DNA from 3 places in the Neorhizobium sp. PAMB6630 genome. Region 2 is predicted to be linked to each of the others. Evidence: predicted binding sites of a transcription regulator. Region 2 holds the regulator's gene; each other region holds the start of a gene.

Region 1 (4,281 bases), 1.6 Mb from region 2:
CCATCGGCAAAGCTGCGAGATTTGGCTATGCGCCCCTCCACCGGGCCAAGGCGGCTGTAGGACGATAACGAGCCCGCCTCTGTCAACGGCACAGAACTACATCCGGCAATGGCGAAGCTGAGAACGGCAAGGGATAAAGCAGCCGGCGAGTAAGGGGGAAGCGCAAGTGGAAGCTTGGAGCGGCACGCGATTGCAGCGGAAACGGAGGCCATTAAAATTTACCTTGTTGACGGCGTTTGAAGACAAGTTTGCGCATCGGAAACCAGCATGAGGTCCCGGCAGCCGCCTGCAAGGCCTCGCCCTTCCGGAGGTGACCGATGCAAGTACTAATTAGTACCGCAATTTACTCGCTTCTACGCATCAACATTTGGCTTTTTTCGGGGCGGCATACGTGGGAAGTGCCGTGGCAGATGCGGCGTCATCCTTGACAGATACCCGCCGGTCGGTGATCAGGCATAAACGGGTGGGAGGCCTTTCATGACACTGACGACCCTGCTGACTTATGCCGCTGCGCTCTTCGTCGCCGCTGCCATTCCCGGCCCGGGCATGACGGCAATCGTTGCCCGCGCGCTGGGATCTGGCTTTCGCCCGACCTTCTTCATGGGACTCGGCCTCATTCTCGGCGATCTGGTCTATCTGACGGCGGTCATCCTTGGCCTTGCCATCGTTGCGCAGAATTTTACGACCCCGTTTCTGATCCTCAAATATGCCGGCGCGGTCTACCTGATCTATATCGCCTGGAAACTCTGGACTGCCGGCCTTCTGGCGCAGGATATTGTCGCCAAGGCGGCGCCCGGCCTTGGCCTTTCCTTCCTGTCCGGTCTGCTGGTGACGCTCGGAAACCCGAAAACCATGCTGTTCTATGTGGCGCTGGTGCCCACACTCATCCCCCTCACGCAGATTGGCGCGACCGACTACGCAGCCCTTGTCGCCCTCACCTTCGTCGTGCTGATGGCGGTTCTCATTCCCTATATCCTGCTTGCCTCCAAGGCCCGCATCCTCCTGAAGAAACCAACAGCGCTGATGCTTCTCAACCGTTCCGCCGCAAGCATCCTGGCTGGCACTGCCGCCTATATCGCCGCCCGCTGATCATAAAAATCCGCCCATCCCCTCGCCGGCATCCTCTCCGATGTGGCGTGCCGTTGTCGCCTCAGGCCGCTGCCGTCAGCCGTTCGCCGGCAATCCGGTAGGAAATGGCTTCGGCGAGATGAATGCGTCCCACCCGCTCCTGACCGTCGAGATCGGCAAGCGTGCGGGCAACCTTCAGCACCCGGTGATAACCGCGGGCTGAAAATTTGAGTTTTTCGGCCGCATCCCGCAAAAGCTGCAAGCCCCCGGCATCCGGTTCGGCAAACTGTTCGATCAGCGCCGTCGAGCAGCGGGCATTGGTGCCGATCAACGGAAGGCCGGCTTCTGCGAAGCGGTCGCGCTGGCGGTTGCGGGCCGCAGCAACACGCGCCGCAACTGTCGCGCTGCTTTCGGCAGGGCGCGGACGGATGAGATCGGCAGCCGAGACCGAGGGCACGTCGATGCGGATATCGATGCGGTCCATCAGCGGCCCGGAGATACGGTTCTGGTAATCGCTGACGCAGCGCGGCCCGCGGGCGCAGGTGTGACCCGGCTCGCCCGCCATGCCGCAGCGGCACGGGTTCATGGCCGCCACCAACTGGATGGCGGCGGGATAGGTGACGCGGTGGTTGGCGCGTGCGATCACGCATTCGCCGGTTTCCAGCGGCTGGCGCAGCGCGTCCAGCACCTGCGGCGAAAATTCCGGAAATTCGTCGAGAAAAAGTACGCCGTGATGCGACAGCGAGGCCTCGCCCGGCTTTGCCCGGAGCCCGCCGCCGACAAGCGCTGCCATGGTGGCCGAATGATGCGGTGTGCGAAACGGTCGGCGGTCGGAGAGCTTGCCGCCGGAAAGCTGGCCGGCGATCGAATGGATCATCGACACTTCGAGCAGTTCCACAGCCGAAAGCGGCGGCAGGATGGAGGGAAGCCGCGCTGCCAGCATCGATTTTCCCGAACCGGGCGGGCCAACCATCAAGAGGTTGTGGCCGCCGGCGGCTGCCACTTCCAGCGCCCGCTTGGCACTTTCCTGGCCCTTGATGTCGGCGAGATCCGGCAGGTTGGCGGGTGCGGCCCGCACCGCCGGCTGCGGTCGCGACAAAACCTGCGTGCCACGAAAATGGTTGGCGAGCGCAATCAGGCTGCGCGGCGCCAGAATATCAATGCCGCTGCCAGCCCAGGCCGCTTCCGCGCCGCTGTCGAAGGGGCAGATCAGGCCCTTGTCCTGCGCATTGGCGCCAATGGCTGCCGGCAGCGCGCCGGCAACGGCGGCAAGAGTTCCATCCAGGTTCAGCTCACCCAGCACGACGTAACCGGAGAGAGCCTCGGCCGGAATGGCGCCGAGCACCGCCATCAACCCCAGAGCGATCGGCAGATCGAAATGCGAACCTTCCTTCGGAAGATCCGCCGGCGCCAGATTGATGGTGATCTTCTTTGGCGGAAGTGCAAGGCCGGACGCGTGAAGCGCTGCCTGCACCCGCTCCCGGCTTTCGGCCACCGCCTTGTCCGGCAGGCCGACGATATGCATTCCCAGCTTGCCGGGGCCGACCATGACCTGCACATCCACAGGCACGCCCTCTATGCCCTGGAACGCCACCGTGCTGACGCGCGCCACCATGCCCCTGCCCCTTGTGCGCCCGTGTTCCACTCACTGAAGTTGTTGTGGCGCCTAAATACAATCAAACACAATCACGGGACTAAAACAAGAACATTCGCGGAACAATTTTATCCGGCTACTGTATTAGATTTTTCTGTATTTCAGGAATGGGAACAAAGGAGAACAGGCGCGTGGTCAGGCGCGCTTTTCTTCGATAGCGTCCCACAACAGAGCTGCAACATCGGCACCGCCGAATTTCTTCACCTCGCGGATGCCCGTCGGCGAGGTCACGTTGATCTCCGTCATGAAGTCGCCGATGACGTCGATGCCGACAAAGAGGAAGCCGCGTTCGCGAAGGGCCGGCCCGATGCGGGCGCAGATTTCCTCTTCGCGCGCGGTGAGTTCGGTCGCTTCCGCGCGCCCGCCGACATGCATATTGGAGCGCGCGTCATGCTCGGCCGGCACCCGGTTGATGGCGCCGACGGGCTTGCCGTCAACAAGCAGAATGCGCTTGTCGCCCTTGCGCACGGCCGGCAAATAACCTTGCGCAATAAAGGGTTCGCCGCGATACATCTGCGAAAACATTTCGAGCAGCGAGGTGAAATTGCGGTCGTCGCGGGTGGAATGAAACACGCCGGCGCCGCCATTGCCATAAAGCGGTTTCAGGATGATATCGCCGATCTCGTCGCGGAAGCGCGTGATTTCGCCGACATCGCGCGAGATCAGCGTCGGCGGCATCAGGTCGGCAAATTCGGTGACAAAAATCTTTTCCGGCGAATTGCGCACCCAGGCCGGATCGTTCACCACCAGCGTCTTCGGATGCAGCCGCTCCAGCAGATGGGTGGAGGTAATATAACCCATGTCGAAAGGCGGATCCTGGCGCAGATGGATGACGTCCATCGTCGAGAGATCGACGCGTTCGCGTTCGCCGAGCGTAAAATGGTTGCCCTTTTCATCGCGCAGGCTCATCGGCTCGATCGCCGCGAAAATGCGGCCGTCGCGCATGGTCAGCCGGTCGGGCGTATAGTGGTAAAGCTCATAACCGCGCGCCTGCGCTTCCAGCGCGATGGCGAAGGTGGAATCACCCGCGATGTTGATGCTGGACACATGGTCCATCTGGAACGCGACTTTGCGGATCTTGGCCATACCCTGCCCCTTGTCAAATTGCCTGCCTGATGTAGGACGGCGAACCTTCAATGGCAACGGGCTTGCGGTTTTCAAAACGCATCCGGGAAATGACGGGGGATCCGCCACGGCCTGACGGCAATGATGTCATACCGTTGCGACAGAGTGTGCCCATCGCTGCGGCGAGAGAGCCACAGGTCGCTTGCCGCCCTGATGCGCTGCTGCGAGAACCCGCCGACGGCATCAACGGCCGCCGTCTCAAGCCGTCTCGCCTTCACTTCGACAAAGGCGACAAGGTCGCCCTTGCGCGCCACGATGTCGATTTCGCCAACAGGCGTGCGCACCCGAAGGCCCAAGATGCGGTAGCCCTTGGCCAGCAGGAAGGCGGCGGCAACGTATTCCGACAGGCGCCCGCGGCGCTCGGCTTTTCGGCGCCGTCGGTTGCCAGCCTTAGCCGCCATCGCCGTCCTTCAGCTCGATGAGGCGCTGGTAGA
Region 2 (4,281 bases):
CGTTTTTGCCGCCGCAATTAGAAGATCCGTCTGCCGGCAGAGGAATGCAGGGATCTGCAGGATATCCACCGTCTCAGCCACCACGGCGCATTGTTCTTCCGTGTGAATATCGGTCAGCACCGGAAAGCCGAACTCGGCCTTCAGATCAGAAAAGATCTCCATGGCCGTCTCGAGCCCGATGCCGCGCTTGCCCGCAATCGAGGTGCGGTTCGCCTTGTCGAAAGAGGATTTGTAGACAAGACCGATGCCAAGATCATCGCAGATTTCCTTGACGGCGCCGGCCATCATAAAGGCGTGGTCGCGGCTTTCCATCTGGCAGGGGCCGGCGATCAGCGACAGGCGGCCGGTGTTTGAAAAAACGACGCGGGCCGAACCCTCGCCGACGGATACCTCTGCATTGGCTGTGACGGCCATGATCACTCCTCAAACACGAAAGCAGCGCCCTGACCGGGGGCTGCGGCAACGACGATGCGCGTGCCTCTTTTCTTAAAGGCCACGTCATTAGCAGCAAGGCAATCTGCTGTCACGGCAAGATCCGGTGTGGCAAACACCACCGCGGCACCACAAAGCCCGCCGGCTGACGGGGACAGATCAATGCCGAGTTCGTCCGCAACTCCCTGCCGCGACGACAGCACAACATGTCCATTCGGCGCCTGAAAGACATGACCCGAGGCATCCGTGACGGCTTTGGTTTCCAATACCGTCTCAAGAACCGGCAGCGCAGCGGTCGTATCATCTGCGGCAAGCCACACGCCGCGTAATCCAACGACACCGTTTTGATGCCGCTCCAGATGCGCCCGGTCGGCCGGCAAGGGATTAAGCCGCTCGCAGGCGAACAGGATAAATTCGGGAGATCCGCTTTCGGCGAAGGCCAGCCTGAAGCGCGCGATCACCTCATGTCCGTCCGCCGTCAGCGCCGCCCGGGAAAATTCAAGGATCTCGCCGGCGGAGAGACCCGCTGCGACAAACCGCGCGTGGTCTCCATCGGCATCCGGCGAAGCAACCACCAGACCAGAAAATCCATCGTCCCCGCAGGCGGCACGGAAGGCGAGATCTCGCCCGGTAAACACATTGCCCTCTCCTGCCGTGCGTTCGACAGCAGCACGGTCACGGATCGCCAATGGCTCCAGATACAGACCATCGGAGAGAAACACGCAGGCATTCTGCGTCCCAAACGGATGCTGCGCATCCGGCGCCACGGTGAAGCCGAGCGTCCCCAGCCGCTGGCGCGCCACCGCAAGTGTGCGGACGGGCATGACAATATGATCAAGCGGGCGGGCCATGATTCTCTCCTTGGACGATGCGGGCCGCAGTGTAGCGCCGGATAAGCGCTTGAATATCCCGCACGCTCTCAGCAATCGGTGTTTTATCCCCGGCTTTTGAGGGCTTGCGGAACACATATGGAACATATAGTGTCTGTTCTGGATTTGTTTCCACTTCGAGGTTGTCTTCATGCTCACACGCAAACAGCAGGAACTGCTCCTGTTTATTCACGAACGGATGAAGGAATCCGGTGTACCGCCCTCCTTCGACGAGATGAAGGATGCCCTCGATCTGGCGTCGAAATCAGGCATCCACCGCCTGATTACCGCGCTTGAGGAGCGTGGCTTCATTCGACGGCTGCCGAACCGGGCGCGGGCGCTTGAGGTGATCAAGCTGCCGGAATCCTATTCGCCGCCGGCCCAGCCGCGTCGCGGGTTTTCGCCCAGCGTCATCGAAGGCAGCCTCGGCAAGCCGCCGGCCACACGCCCTGCCCCGCCAGCTCCGGCTGTCGAAGAATATACCGGCTCTGCCACCGTTCCCGTCATGGGACGTATTGCTGCCGGCGTGCCGATTTCGGCTATCCAGAACAATACCCATGCCATCAGCGTGCCGATTGAGATGCTGGGCACCGGCGAGCATTACGCGCTGGAGGTAAAGGGCGATTCAATGATCGAAGCCGGCATCATGGATGGCGACACGGTGATCATCCGCAATGGCAGCACGGCCACGCCCGGTGATATCGTCGTGGCGCTTGTCGATGACGAGGAAGCGACGTTGAAGCGTTTTCGCCGCAAGGGCGCCTCGATTGCGCTTGAAGCGGCGAACCCCGCTTACGAGACCCGCATCTTCGGGCCGGACCGGGTGAAAATTCAGGGCAAGCTCGTCGGTCTCATCCGCCGCTATCACTGAGCAGTTCGACAACCGGTTGCGGCAGCGTCTCGTCAAAGATGCGCTGCCGCCAATCATAGGTTCGGTGGATGCTCCAGGGGCGTTTGTTGCCGATGCTGGCGCCACTCGCCGTCCAGTCAGCGAGGCGGGTGCTGCCAGCAAAGCGGATTTCGAGGGCTCCTGTCTTGCGCAGCGTCGTCAGAGTGAGCATCAGCGCGCCGGAGCGGCAGGTTTCGAATCGGGCACGGGCGGCAATCACCACGTCGGCCGTATCGCAGGCGGTTCCCGCATAACGCGGGTCCTCGATGGTGGCGATTCGCACCTTTTCCAGCGAACGGGCAAAACAGCCGAGACCGGCAATGCAGGTGAATTGACCGGGAGGAGCGCTGGTCAGGGCTTTGTCCATGGCGGTGGCAGCCTCTCGCAACTCCTGTTTGGTCAAGGGCGGATCTGGTGGCTTTCGGGGGGAAACGCCTGTCTCGGTTCGGCCAGAGTTCAAGTGAATCGCGTCAGCGTCTGATGGGCTTGGCTTGTGTCCTTCCTCGGGAACGACCGCGCGGATGTCTGTGGCGATCTCTGTTTCGGGCGTGTCTGCATCGGCTCCCGTCTGGCGGTTGTGTGCTGCATCGACGCCGGGCTGTGCATGGGCGCTCTTGGAGGTGCCGGGGGGCAAGTCTTGCGGTTTTGCCGCAGTGTTACGTCGGGGCATGATCGGCGCAAGCGTCTTGTCGATGATGAGCGCATTCTGCCACTGGCGATAGATGAAATCGGGCGGTGTCCTGCGGTTGGTGGCGGCCGTCTGTCCGTCGATGAGGGCGACGAGGCTTGCATCTTCCGAAACCAGCAGGCTTGGCCGTGCGGCATCGTCAGGCCAGAACGACAAAATGAGTGCCGCGGCCATGACCGGCAGGCCGAGCAGTTTTAGCCGTGTGCGCAGGAGGACCAGAATCAGAAAGCCGAACGAGGCTATGGGCAGGAACCAGCCATGCTGTCGCCCGACCGGGGCGTCTCCTCCCCAACCCGCCACCGTCTCGGCAACGGAGATAACCAGCTCAACGCCAAAACCCATCAGTTTCAGGAACGGCGCCTCCAGCCCGAACGGCATCAGCAGCATGGCAAGCATGCCGAAGGGCATGACGATCAGCGATATGATCGGCATGGCCGCGAGATTGCCGGCAAGGCCATAAGTGGCGACGCGGTGGAAGTGGGAAACAGAGAAGATCGAGGTGGAGAGTGCGCCGATGAGCGAGGTCAGCACCACGCCGGCGACCATGCTGGATAGAGCGGCTGTAGCGGCAAGCAGTGCCGGACGTCGCGCGGCAAGCGGATCATGCGGATCGCCATGGAGGCTCGACCAGGCGGCGTAACCGGCCACAAGTGCGGCCGTTGCGGAAAATGACATCTGGAAACTGGGCCCCAGCACCGCCGAGGGTGTCAGGACCAGGATGACGAGCGCCGAGAGCGCCACATTGTGCAGGCTGATCGACGGACGGTCGAACAGCACCGAGGCCAGCATGATCACCATCATCACATAGGCGCGCTCGGCCGAAACACCGAAACCGGAAATGAGATAATAGGCCGTCACCATGGCCAGCGCGCCGATGGCTGCGATCTTCTTGACGGGAAACCGCTGCGCAAAGCCGGCAAACAGGCTGAACACCATTCGTGCGCCGACAAAAAAGATGCCGGCGGCCAGCGCCATGTTAAGCCCGGAGATCGCCACGATATGCGCAAGCCCCGCGACCCGCAGCGCCTCGATGGTTTTTTCCGAGATGGCGCGGCGCTCGTCGGTGACGATGGCGGCGGCGAAAGCCCCGGCATCGCCGGGAACCACGGCGCGGATGCGGGTTCCGATCTCGCTTCGCAGTTCAAACAGCTTGCCAAGGATGCGGGTCGACCAGTTTTCATGCGTGCCGATGCCGACCTTTTGCGGCGCCCCATAGAAAAAGCCGACAGCGCCGATGCCTTGAAAATAGGCAGAAAACGCAAAATCAGCGAGCCCGGGCAGAGCCGGTCCGGAAGGTGGGGAAAGCCGTGCCCTGCCGGCAATCCGCGTGCCCGTCTCAAAGGCTTCGTGTGCAGTGCGGGAAAGCAGAACGGCGCGTTCCGGCGGACGGGCATGACGGGGTC
Region 3 (4,281 bases), 1.8 Mb from region 2:
GTTGCGCCGAGAATGGAGAGCATGGCGGTTGTCGTGGTGAAACGGCGGCCGTCATAAGCGCCTTCGGGACGCGCGGTCGAACCCGGCTTCCACTGCAGGAGCGGACGGATGAGATCGGCGAGGCGCTCGAGAATATCGACGCGCACGGCGCGCTTGCCGAGGAAACGGAAACCGGCCAGCTTGTAGAAATTGCGCTCGAAGGTCGGATCGGTGACCACAGACGTGCGGCCGGCGGCCAGCGCCGGAATGAGGTCGCCGTAACCGGGCTTGTCGAGGCCGTCGTTCTTCAACGCCCAGAGGAGCGTGATCAGTTCGGCCGGCGCCGGCTTCAGAAGTGCCGGCATGAAGATGTGGTAGGCGCCAAAGCGGATGCCGTAACGGCGCATCGAAGCGCGCGCATCCTGATCGAGCGTCTTGACGTCGTCTGCCACATCACGACGGAACAGCACGCCGAGATTTTCGACCAGCTGGAAAGCGAGGCCCTTGGCAAGGCCCTGCAGGTCTTCGGCGCGCGAGAGATCGTCGAGCGGCTTCAGCACCGTTGCAATATGATGGTTGACGTAGCGTTCCAGGCGCGCGGCCACATGGTCACGTGCATTGCCGGTCAACTGTTCATCGGCAAGCATAATGAGGCGCGGATGCATGATGTGATCGGCCGCAGCGAGACGGGCGACGGGGTCACCCAGCCAACGCACCGTGCCATCGGACCCGACGACGAGGTCGCTGTTGCCGCAGGCATAAAGACGCGCAGCGCGCGCCTCGAATTCCAGCGCCAGCGCCTTCTGCGCTGCCCCCTGCACCGCCTTCGCATCCGGACCTTCGGTCCCGGAGACGGGCGTAAACCGGAAACCGGCTAATTGACCGACGTGGTGTCCCTCGACGAAGACATCCCCATTCACACTGATTTCAGCTTCCAGCATCGCATTCTCTCTCAGGCGCTTCATGAGCACAGATGTCCTGCGATCAACAAAGCGTTTCGTCAACCTTTCATGTAGCGCGTCCGACAACCTGTCCTCGATTTCTCGCGTCTTTTCTTGCCAGTGTGTCGGATGCGCCAGCCAACCCGGACGGTTGGATACATAGGTCCAAGTTCTGATCTGGGCGATACGCGCAGAAAGCGTATCGATTTCCCCATCGGTCCGATCGGCGCGTTGCACCTGCTCGGCCATAAAATCTTCGTTTACCGTGCCATGGCGCACCAGATCTGAAAACAGTGTGGAGATCAGATCGGCATGCTGAGCCGGTGTAATGCGGCGATAATCGGGAAGCGCGCAGGCTTCCCACAGTTTTTCCACTCGCTCTGGCGTTGTAGCAGCATCCCGGATTTCCGGGTAGCGGGCAAGATAATCCAGCGCCTGACTATCGGTTGCCGGCAGGGCTCGGGTCAGCCCCGCAATGACCGGCGCTATATCGAGACTCGCGCGCAAGTCGCGCAGCGAGGAAAAATCCAGCTGCTTGGAGCGCCACTGCAGCACCTTTACCTGGTCGAAGTGATGGCCCTCGATGCGCTCCACAAGCTCGTCGTCGAACGGTTGCACCTGGCCCGTCACGCCAAACGTGCCGTCCTTCAGGTGACGGCCGGCACGGCCGGCGATCTGGCCCATCTCTCCGGCATTCAGATTGCGGAACTGATAACCGTCGAACTTGCGATCCTGCGCAAAGGCAACGTGATCGACATCGAGGTTGAGGCCCATGCCGATCGCATCGGTCGCGACCAGATATTCCACATCGCCGGCCTGATAGAGGCCCACCTGCGCATTTCGCGTGCGGGGGCTGAGTGCGCCCAGCACCACCGCCGCCCCGCCGCGCTGACGCCGGATCAGTTCCGCGATCGCATAAACCTCGTCTGCCGAAAAGGCGACGATGGCCGTGCGCTGCGGCAGGCGGGTGATCTTCTTCTGGCCGGCATAAAACAATGTCGACAGGCGCGGACGCTCGACAACCGTGATGCCGGGCAACAGCTTTTCGAGGATGGGGCGCATAGTGCCGGCGCCAAGCAAAAGGGTTTCCTCGCGGCCACGCAAATGCAGAATGCGGTCGGTAAAAATATGTCCGCGTTCCAGATCGCCAGCGAGCTGCACCTCGTCGATAGCGACAAAGGCGGCCTTCGTCTCGCGCGGCATGGCTTCCACGGTACAGACGGAAAAGCGGGCATTGGGAGGAGAGATCTTTTCCTCGCCGGTGACGAGGGCCACATGTTTTGCGCCGACCTTTTCCACCACGCGCGTATAGACCTCGCGCGCCAGAAGGCGAAGCGGCAGGCCGATCACACCGGAACCATGCGCCACCATCCGCTCGATGGCGTAATGGGTCTTGCCGGTATTGGTCGGGCCGAGGACCGCGGTAACACCGCGACCGCTCAAGATCATGGGCTGGGAATTCAAAGCATTATCCGCGCATCGTGTCCGGATGCAGCTCGGCGGAGCGCATCCAGCGAACACATGGCGATCCCACGCGGATAAGGCAAGCCACAAGACGCCGCACTCTTCGTTTTGGGTCGAAATTCTTGGCGAAACGCCAATTTGTGCGCCATGACGTCGTTCAGGGCAGGAACACGCTGCGAACGAATCGGCGACGAATCGCGACTGGCGCCGATTCATCCTTTGTTCGCCTGCTGTTGACATTGCGAACCCCAGGATTGAGTGGCCGCCTGTCGCTTTGCTTGACAGCCGCCCATATCGGACGGATGGTCGAGCGCTGGCATCCGCTTGAGGCTGAAGCCGGCGCCAAAAAGTTCGCCGCGTGCTGCAAGTCCTGCCATTTTGCGAGGACCAGACGGAGTTTCGCCATGATGGCCGTCCTTAGACTTCTCCTCACCGTGATTGGTGTTCTCGCGATCCTCATGGGGGTCCTGTGGATGGCGCAGGGGACAGGCCTCTTCCCCTATCCGGCTGAAAGCTTCATGATCAACCAGACACCGTGGATCCTGCGTGGCGGCCTGCTGGCCGTTGCGGGCCTCGTCCTTGTCTGGGCTGCGCGCCGTTTCATCCGCTAACATTCCGAGCCATGCGCCTGTCGCCGTAGCATGCGGCAGTTTTCCCCTTTCGGATCGGGGATCAGGATTTCTGTTTGTCCGATCGCTTTGCAGCGCATGGAACAAAAAATGAAGATCCGCGTTTTCGTCGCACAATCAAATGCTTTTGTGCATCGGAGACCACCACATGCTCGGGACAATCCTGCTCGTTATCCTCGTCCTTCTTCTTCTCGGCGCGCTTCCCAACTGGGGCTACAGCCGGAGCTGGGGCTATGGGCCATCCGGCGGTCTTGGCCTCGTCGTGGTGATTTTGCTCATCCTGCTCCTGATGGGCAGAATCTAAGTTTCAAGAACCGTCGAACCGAATAAGGGAAGGAACCACACCATGAAGAAGATTTTGGCCGTCGCAGCCGTTATGGGCATGCTCGCATCCTGCACATCGACCGAGAGAGGCACGGCCATCGGCGCCGGCTCCGGTGCCGTCATCGGCGGCCTCGTCACCAACAGCTGGGGTGGTGCAGCCGTGGGCGCCGTCGGCGGTGGCCTTGTGGGCGCTGCCATCGGCGAATCGCAGAAGCGCCAGGGTTACTGCGTCTATCGCGACCGCTATGGCCGCAACTACGAAGCCCGCTGCCGCTAAAGACTGCCAATCCATCATATGCAAAACCGGCGCGGAGATCCGCGCCGGTTTTGTTTTGTCTGTCGTTTTGCCTCCGTGGAGCCAGTCCCCCACGCAAACCAGTCTGCCACGCAAAAACGTGTCAGGCGAGATATTGCCCGCCATTGGCGCTGAGCGTTGCCCCGGTGATGAAACCGGCATCGTCGGACGCGAGAAACACCACGCAACGCGCAATTTCCTCCGGCTGGCCCAGCCGTCCGACCGGGATCTGCGGCAGGATGCGTTCGTTCATCACACGCTCGGGAACAGCCAGAACCATCTCTGTGCCGATATAACCCGGGCAGATGGCGTTGACGGTGACGTTCTTGGCGGCCCCCTCCTGCGCCAGCGCTTTGGTAAAGCCGATATCGCCAGCCTTGGCCGCCGAATAATTGGCCTGCCCCATCTGGCCCTTCTGGCCGTTGATCGAGGAGATGTTGATGACGCGACCAAAACCACGGTCTCGCATGCCGCTCCAGACAGGATGCGTCATGTTGAAGAGGCCGGTGAGGTTGGTGTTGATCACCTCGCTCCACTGCCCAGGCGTCATCTTGTGAAACATGGCGTCGCGGGTAATGCCGGCATTGTTGACCAGCACGTCGATAGGGCCAAGCGACGCCTCGACCTGCGCAATCCCCTCGGCGCAGGC

The links. Region 2 encodes LexA, which represses DNA repair genes until DNA is damaged. Its sites were predicted from a motif close to TGTTCNNNNTGTGTTCNG; they were not measured.
Region 1: the regulator LexA is predicted to act here: its motif matches at 2,770-2,787, upstream of AC4CWF_RS17015 (YifB family Mg chelatase-like AAA ATPase).
Region 3: the regulator LexA is predicted to act here: its motif matches at 2,549-2,566, upstream of AC4CWF_RS01070 (helicase-related protein).

The regions. Positions count from the first base shown of each region.
Region 1 is NZ_CM177836.1:3,568,189-3,572,469, forward strand. It holds gene AC4CWF_RS17005 (DUF3313 domain-containing protein) at 1-212, opposite strand, end outside; gene AC4CWF_RS17010 (LysE family translocator) at 478-1,089, shown strand; gene AC4CWF_RS17015 (YifB family Mg chelatase-like AAA ATPase) at 1,151-2,683, opposite strand; gene gshB (glutathione synthase) at 2,858-3,808, opposite strand; gene AC4CWF_RS17025 (YraN family protein) at 3,880-4,248, opposite strand; gene rsmI (16S rRNA (cytidine(1402)-2'-O)-methyltransferase) at 4,238-4,281, opposite strand, start outside.
Region 2 is NZ_CM177836.1:2,002,495-2,006,775, reverse strand. It holds gene kdsA (3-deoxy-8-phosphooctulonate synthase) at 1-414, opposite strand, end outside; gene AC4CWF_RS09435 (VOC family protein) at 417-1,283, opposite strand; gene lexA (transcriptional repressor LexA) at 1,453-2,172, shown strand; gene AC4CWF_RS09425 (ComEC/Rec2 family competence protein) at 2,153-3,985, opposite strand.
Region 3 is NZ_CM177836.1:240,926-245,206, reverse strand. It holds gene AC4CWF_RS01070 (helicase-related protein) at 1-2,369, opposite strand, end outside; gene AC4CWF_RS01065 (hypothetical protein) at 2,789-2,995, shown strand; gene AC4CWF_RS01060 (DUF3309 family protein) at 3,162-3,317, shown strand; gene AC4CWF_RS01055 (YMGG-like glycine zipper-containing protein) at 3,360-3,614, shown strand; gene AC4CWF_RS01050 (beta-ketoacyl-ACP reductase) at 3,736-4,281, opposite strand, start outside.